Regions from separate parts of the Alishewanella sp. BS5-314 genome, predicted to be linked through region 1. Evidence: predicted binding sites of a transcription regulator. Region 1 holds the regulator's gene; the other holds the start of a gene.

What was found. Region 1 encodes sigma-54, which starts transcription at its own class of promoters, with help from an activator protein. Its sites were predicted from a motif close to GTTGGCACGNNNNTNGNNT; they were not measured.
Region 2: the regulator sigma-54 is predicted to act here: its motif matches at 2,087-2,105, upstream of H1D31_RS12185 (FimV/HubP family polar landmark protein).

Annotation. Positions count from the first base shown of each region.
Region 1 is NZ_JACEHJ010000002.1:2,107,301-2,111,513, forward strand. Features, by position in the region: gene lptC (LPS export ABC transporter periplasmic protein LptC) at 1-477, shown strand, start outside; gene lptA (lipopolysaccharide transport periplasmic protein LptA) at 467-958, shown strand; gene lptB (LPS export ABC transporter ATP-binding protein) at 955-1,677, shown strand; gene H1D31_RS14370 (RNA polymerase factor sigma-54) at 1,793-3,310, shown strand; gene hpf (ribosome hibernation promoting factor) at 3,336-3,623, shown strand; gene ptsN (PTS IIA-like nitrogen regulatory protein PtsN) at 3,626-4,099, shown strand; gene rapZ (RNase adapter RapZ) at 4,096-4,213, shown strand, end outside.
Region 2 is NZ_JACEHJ010000002.1:1,668,896-1,673,108, forward strand. Features, by position in the region: gene H1D31_RS12185 (FimV/HubP family polar landmark protein) at 1-2,026, opposite strand, end outside; gene H1D31_RS12190 (aspartate-semialdehyde dehydrogenase) at 2,247-3,266, opposite strand; gene H1D31_RS12195 (4-phosphoerythronate dehydrogenase) at 3,283-4,213, opposite strand, start outside.

The DNA of each region.
Region 1 (4,213 bases):
GATACCGATCGCCAGGCCGACCGCGAATTCCTGCCCGATTATATTGCGGAAAACCTGACCTTGCGTGTTTATGACCAGCAGGGCTATATTGCGGATCATCTGCAAGCCAAACGGCTGGAACATTTTGAGCAACTGGGTTTTACGCAGTTTGAATTGCCGCGCTACACCCTGTTTAACGATGAACATCAAGCCGCTTGGGAAATCAGCAGTCAGCAAGGTATTTGGTTTCCGGAAGATAAAATTATTCTGGAACAGCAAGTCCTGCTCAGAAATTTGCTGCCTGGCGAGTTTATTGAACAGGTTGAAACAGCCTCATTACAAATGCTGTTGCCAGAAAAAACGCTGCAAACGCATGAGCGGGTGCGGCTTAGCGGACCAGGCTTTTATATTCTGGGCATCGGCCTGCAGGCCGACCTCACGGCACAACATTTAGTGCTGCAAAAACATCTGGAAACGGTATACGCCAATGAAAACTAAGTTATTAATCGCTGCAGTATTTTTTAGTTCGCAAGCTCTGGCAGCGACGAAGCCAGATCATACTTTGCCGATTGCGATTAACGCAGATAATACCGAGGCGTCCATTCGCGATAATATCGCGGTTTACGTCAACAATGTGGAAGTCACCCAAGGCTCCTTGCTGATCAAAGCCGATAAGCTGGAGATCAATGCCAGTGCCGGTAAAGGTAATGAGGTGTTTATTTTTACCGGTCGTCCGGCTACCTATTCCCAATTACTGGAAGGCGACCGGCCGGTAACGGCTCAGGCGAATGAGATCCGCTACGATTTGGCCAGCCGGACCCTGACGCTGACTGCGGATGCCGAGCTTACCCAGAGCGGTTCTCTGGTGCGTGGTGATGTGATTCGTTATAACATCGAGTTACAACAGTTAACGGCCGGCAGTGAACAAAACCGGCGGGTAACCACCATTTTCACGCCGGAAACCAAGGAAAATCAATGAAGTTAGTGGTTTCACATCTGGCCAAAAGCTATAAAGGCCGGCAGGTGGTAAAAGATGTCAGTCTGGAAGTCAAAGCAGGTCAGATCGTTGGCTTGTTGGGACCCAATGGTGCCGGCAAAACCACCACTTTTTATATGATTGTTGGTCTGGTGCCATCCGATAAAGGTCAGATCACGTTAAACGAGCAAGATATCACCTTCGCCCCTATTCATCAGCGGGCTCGGGCGGGTATTGGTTATTTACCGCAGGAAAGTTCGATTTTCCGCAAATTGACGGTATACGACAATTTGCTGGCAATTCTGGAAACCCGAAAGGAACTTAACCGGCAGCAACGGGAAGAAATCGCCGATGACTTGCTGGAAGAATTTCATATCGGGCATATTAAGAATAGTCTTGGCATGGCGCTGTCTGGTGGTGAGCGGCGGCGGGTAGAGATCGCACGCGCCCTGGCCGCAGATCCGGCTTTTATTTTGCTGGATGAGCCCTTTGCCGGCGTGGACCCGATTTCGGTGCTGGATATTAAAAAAATTATTCAGCACCTATGCCAGCGCGGCATCGGGGTACTGATCACTGACCATAATGTGCGGGAAACCCTCGATGTCTGCGAAATAGCCTATATTGTCAGTCATGGTGAATTAATTGCCGCCGGCTCGCCGCAGGATGTGTTAGCGAATCAACAGGTCCGCGATGTATACCTGGGTGAGCAATTCAGGCTATAGTAGGGCAATCAGCGTCAAGTCCTCCACCCGCTGACACGGAAGGCGCAATCAGGCGGCACAGACCGCAGCCACTTCCAGGATGGAGGGGATATACTCAGGAGAGAATCAGACTTACATGAAGCCGTCTTTACAACTTCGCCTTGGCCAACAGCTAACAATGACGCCGCAGCTGCAGCAAGCGATCCGCTTATTGCAGCTTTCCACCATTGAGCTGCAGCAGGAAATTCAGGAAGCGCTGGATGCCAACCCCTTGCTTGAGCCCGACGACGACTTCGAACCGGGCACGCCCGAGACCGACCTGAGCCTGTCGAATATCAACCGTGAAGAAAGCAGCGGGTCAACGTCTGACAGTGAAGACTACCAGGCTGGTAATGACGATTATCCGGAATTTAATGACGTTAGTGAGCGCGATACCAGCGAGGCAATGGCCGAGCAGAATATCCAGGAGGACTTACCACTGGACAATAACTGGGACGATTTAGTCAGTGCCGCCCCGGTCAGCAATGGCGCCCTGCCAGACGAGGATCTGGTATATCAGGGCGAAACCACTGAAACCTTGCAGGATTATTTGCGTTGGCAAATGGACCTTACCCCTTTTTCTGAGACAGACCGCGCCATTGCCGAAGTCATTATTGAAGCCGTCGATGAAGCCGGTTTACTGACCATAGATGTGGAAGATATCTTAGCCTCACTGCAGCTGCCGGATGTCGAAGCCGATGAAGTCGAGGCTGTATTAAAACGGATCCAATTGTTTGACCCTGTCGGTGTGGCGGCCCGCTCAGTGAAAGAGTGCTTGCTGATCCAGCTACGGCAGTTTGATCCTGCCACCCCCTATTTAAATGATGCAAAACAAATAATCAGCGAATATACCGACTTTTTAGCTAACCGGGACTTTCGTTCTTTGATGCGGGTGACTAAACTCAAAGAAGATGAGTTAAAAGAAGTGATGCGCCTGATCCACAGCCTGAACCCGCGCCCCGGCGCCGATGTGATCAGGCAGGAACAGCAATATGTGATTCCTGATGTAGTGGTTACCAAGGTTAAAGGTCGTTGGCAGGTGGAGCTGAATCCGGATGCCATGCCCAAAGTGAAAATCAACCAGCAGTATGCTGCGCTGTCCAGAACGGTCAGAAGCAGTGCCGACAGCCAGTTTATCCGCTCACATCTGCAGGAGGCGAAATGGTTTTTGAAAAGTCTGGAAAGCCGCAACGAAACCTTGCTAAAGGTCGCCAACTGTATCGTGCAACAGCAACAAGCCTTTTTTGAGCATGGCGAAGAGGCCATGAAACCCATGGTATTAAATGATGTGGCAGAAATGGTAAGTATGCATGAGTCAACAATTTCCCGGGTTACTACCCAAAAGTATATGCATACGCCGCGCGGAATTTTTGAACTTAAATTCTTCTTCTCCAGTCATGTTAGTACAGAGAGTGGTGGTGAATGTTCATCTACCGCCATCCGTGCCTTTATTAAGAAATTGGTGGCAGCAGAGAACCCGGCTAAGCCACTGAGTGACAGTAAGATGGCAGAAATCTTATCCGAACAGGGGATCAATGTCGCAAGGCGTACCATCGCCAAGTACCGTGAATCGCTGTTTATTGCGCCATCTAATCAACGAAAGACCTTGCTGTAAGTGTCTTAACAAGAAGGAAGAGTCTATGCAAATCAACTTAACTGGCCGTCATGTAGAAATTACCGACTCTCTGAGAGAATATGTAGACAGTAAATTTTCCAAGCTGGAGCGTCATTTCGAGAATATCAATAACGTGCATGTTATTCTGAACGTGGAAAAACTGAAGCAAATCGCTGAAGCCAAAGTACATTTAAACGGCGGTGAAGTCTTTGCGGTGTCAGAAGATGAAAATATGTATGCTGCAATTGACCAGTTAATTGATAAACTGGACCGGCAAGTGATTAAACACAAAGAAAAGTTGTCGCGACACTAACCATGATAAATTTAAGCGCTATGCTGGAGAAGAACTGCACCAAGAGTGCAGTTCTTTTTAACAGCAAAAAACGGATCCTCGAATATATTGCCGAACTGGCTCATCAACAGCTGCCAGAGATGTCTGAGTACAGCATTCTGGAAGCCCTGATGACCCGGGAAAAGTTGGGTTCAACCGGTATTGGTGGTGGTATTGCCATTCCCCATGGCAAGCTCGACTGCGTTACCTCACCGATCCTGATATTTGTGGTAAGCCAGGATCCGATCCCCTTTGACGCTATCGATAACCAGGGCGTCGATATTTTTTGTGCCATCCTGATCCCGAAAGATCAGTGTCAGGCTCACTTAACTACACTTTCTGGTATTGCAAAACTGCTGACTCAAAAAGATCTGACCAAAAAGATCCGACATGCCAGTTCTGATCAGGAGCTGTATCAGTTATTAATGGACTATAGCCAACAAACGGGTGAAAAATGAAACTGCTGGTAGTCAGTGGCCGCTCAGGTTCAGGAAAATCGGTGGCGCTGAGAGTAATGGAAGATTTGGGCTACTACTGCGTCGACAATATTCCGGTTAATTTATTACCGACTC
Region 2 (4,213 bases), 440 kb from region 1:
ACAAATCCAGTTCCGGATAGGTATCCAGTACCGCGCTGGGATTCTCAACGGCCAGCATCGCTTCTGAAGGTTGTTGTACCGACAAATCTTCGGCTTCAGTCAAATCAACGCTTGGCACCTCTTCAGCGTCAGACTCGATCTCCGGCGCAGCCATGGTATCCAGTAAATCGGCTTCTGCTTCGCTGGTTGTGACGAGCGGTAATTCTTGCTCTGCTTCCTGTTCCGCCAGCCATTCCTCATCTAAGATAGCGGCGTCTGACAACTCGGTGCTGTGATCTTCCTCATCTGATGCACTATGCTGCCCGGCAATGGCAGTTTGCTCTGCAGCCTGAATCAGTATATCGTCCAGCTCGCTCTGCAACCGCTCTTCGTCTTCGGTTAACAACTCATCCAGACTTGTCGTGTCCTGTTGTGCACCTTCGGCGGCGAGTTGCTCGGCAAAGGCTTCTAACTCTGAGCTATCAAAGCGGGGCTCAGCACCGGCAATTTCCTCAATACTCTCCGACGCTAGGAGGTCAGCTTGCTGCAGACTGTCTTCTTCCAGCCCGGCATCAAACTCGTCTGGCGTGATCTCCGGTTCTGCGACAACGGCAAGCTCTGCTGCTTGCGTATCGGGATCTTGTGGCCAGTCCAGCTCAATTTCCTCAAGCAAATTATCAATATCATCCTGATCAGTGAACTCAGTTTGCTCTCGCTCCACCTGAGCCGGGGTAAGTTCCGGTGCGGCCGCCGCTTCCGGTTCGGCAAACTCGATGATTTCCTCTGCTTCTGGTTCGTCCTCGGCCGCTAACAGCGAGGCCAGGTCAGTATCAGATAAGATATTGTTGGCATCAAAATTAAAATCTGCGCTCTCCGGTAAAGTTAAATCATCACTGCTTGGCGTGACTTCGGCATCGGAGACATCGTCCAGTGAAAAATCTAATTGATCGTCCTGCGGCACATCTAAGACATCTGTCGATAACACATCGACATCCAAATCGTCCAGCAAGATATCGTCGCTAAAATCACTCAGTCCATCCTCTACGGCGGCACTGGTGCTGGCTTTTGCTACCGGGGTAGGCTCAAAGGCGTCGTCCAGTAAACTATCGTCTAGTGTAAAGAGACTATCGTCAAAGTCCTGACTGCTATCCAGTGGCGGTACCGGTGATTGATAACCGGCTGGCGCAACCGGCTCTTTCGTCGCAGCACTGATCACTTCTTCGGTCTTCTGACTACGACGTTTAAACCAGAACAACAAACCGACTAATGCCAGAATTGCCGGGAAAGAGGCCGCCAAAGCCCAAATCAGCGGGTTATTCAGCCAGGAAGCACTGGCTGCCTGTTGCTGCGCCTGTGCTGCTGCCAGCTCTGCCAGACGACGGGCTTCCTGTTCAGCCAGTATTGCCTGCTGTTGCTCCAGTAACTGGTTCAGTTGCTGCTGTAACAGGCTATCTTCCGCTAACTGCGCTTTTAACCCCTCTAACTCTTGCTGCACCCGCCCCAGAGAACTGCGTAATTGTTCGTTTTCGCGGGCAATGCCTTCAATCAATAGCATTGAGCTTTGATAGTTATCTTTTAGCGCATTTAATTCGGTCAGTGCTTGTTGTTGCACCTGATTAGGTTTAGCGGCTTGCTCGCGCGCCCGGGCTCTGGCCTCTGCTTCACGGCGGGTACGCTCCGCCCAAGCCTGATCATCCAGTTCGGCTTTACGTCTGGCTTGCTCGGCATCGACACTGCGAATTTCCCGCAAATCTGGCAGGATTAAGATCGCGCCCGGCCGTAAATGATTAAAGTTAGCGTCATTAAAGGCACCAGGGTTTTTCAGAAAAAGCGCGTACATCACCTGATAGGTGGTCACACTGTCGTTGGGCTTAACCTGCTCGGCAATCCGCCATAGGGTATCGCTGGCCGTTAGCGGGCCAAACTGTTGCTGGATAAAGGCATTATCGCTGCTTTTCGGGCCACGGATCTGCGTTGGCGTACTTTGCGAGAACGCAAACGTCGAAAAATTGACAAGCAACAATACTAATAAAATACGAACGGGCATCAGTTTTCCTTAGCCGAGCAACCAGACTCACGTCATTAAGCCAAACTTTATTTCAGAGTTATGCAAACAGCGTTCCATCATTCTCAAAGTCAGCCCGACAACTATAATGCAGATGCACGAAACTGACCAGAGGCGAGCCTCTGTTATCAAGCACCGTTGCCGTTATCACCGCCAAAACAAAAACAGGCCGCAAAAGCGGCCTGTTACAGTGAAACGCGACTCAGAGATAATCGCGGATCAGCACTTCTGCGATCTGAATACTGTTAGTCGCAGCGCCTTTACGAATGTTATCGGCCACAACCCACATATTTATACCATTTTCATGTGATAAATCCTGACGGATGCGGCCAACAAAGACCTCATCCTTGCCGGTAGCACTGCAAACCTGGGTTGGGAAGTCGGCATTATTTTCCAGTAATACCACACCCGGCGCATTGGCCAGCAGAGCTTTTACCTGCTCTGGCGAAATCGGCATCCGCGTTTCGATATGCACCGCTTCGGCGTGACCATAGAATACCGGTACCCGCACTGCAGTGGCATTAACGGCGATGCTGCTGTCGCCCAGAATTTTCTGGGTTTCCCAGTGCATTTTCATTTCTTCTTTGGTGTAACCATTTTCCAGAAACACATCAATCTGCGGAATCACGTTAAAAGCGATTTGCCGGGCAAACTGTCCCTTCTCATCCAGTGGCCGGCCGTTCATCAGCTGTGCAGTTTCGCTGGCCAGGGCTTCTACTGCCGATTGTCCGGCACCACTGACCGACTGATAAGTCGCCACATTGACCCGACTGATACCAACGGCATCATGAATTGGCTTTAACGCCACCAACATCTGAATCGTTGAACAGTTGGGGTTGGCAATAATATTACGGTTACGGTAATCGGCAATGGCCTCTGGGTTAACTTCCGGCACCACTAATGGAATATCCGCCTCGTAACGAAAATGCGAGGTGTTATCAATCACCACACAGCCAGCTTCCGCGGCTTTAGGGGCATAAATCGCCGAGACACTGCCACCGGCCGAGAATAAACCAATCTGTGCCTGGCTCCAGTCAAAGGTTTCAGCATCCAGCACTGTCAGCTTTTTACCCTTAAAGGTCACAGTACCACCGGCCGAGCGGCTGCTGGCCAGCGGGAACAGTTGCGCAACCGGAAAATCACGCTGCTCCAGAATTTCGATTAAATGTTGGCCGACCAGACCGGTCGCGCCCAAAACTGCGACATTATATTGCGACGCCATGCGGTGCATCCTCTTATTACTGACGACTAAAGCCTAAGGAGTCTAGCCAGACCGGTAAGGCCGGGCCACTCAGTTGTAGCGCACTGTACTCGCGCCTCGCAGGATAAGACTTTCTGAGCCAGTCAAACCCGTTACCTGTTATATGATACCGGAACAAGGCATCATCCCGCCGCACATCATATAACATCCTGGCGAGATTTTGGACATCTGGAAGCCCAAAATTAGCGGAAAGTTGTAGTTTTTCCATTGCTGGTACCGGTAAGAGCGCGGCCAGACTCACCCGGGGCTGCTGTTGCAGCAGTTCACAGCAACGCCGATACAGCATTTCAGTACCTCGCGCCTTGCCTTCGACACTATGGCCGGCAATATGAGCTGTAGCCAGATCGCAATAAGGCAGCAGCGGTAACAAGATATCCGGCTCCTGTTCCCAAACATCCAGCACCAGCGGCCGACGCTGCTGTTGTTGCGCCGTTAGCAGCGCCTGATTATCGATCACGGCGCCACGCGAGGCGTTGATAAGGGCACAGTCGGGCTTTAACAGCGCCAGGTGTTCGGCATCCAATAAATGGTAGCTGGGATAAGGCCCGTTTTTTTCAAGCGGGGTATGAAAACTAATGATATCGGCCTGCTGACACAAGGTCGCAAAATCGGTATGTGGAAAATCCGCTTCGCGCTCAGCTCGCACCGGATCGCAGAGCAGCAGCGGGATCCCCAGCGCCTTTGCCGCGGTTGCTAAACGCTGGCCGATGCTACCGACCCCGACAATACCCAGCACTTTATGCTGCAATGACCACTGATAACGCTCAGCCAAAAACCATAAACTGCTCAGCACATATTCCAGCACCGACTGGGCATTGCAGCCGGGCGCCGAACTAAAGCTAATCTGCCGGCAGGCTAAATAGTCAGTATCAACATGTTCAGTACCGATAGTGGCCGTGCCGACAAAA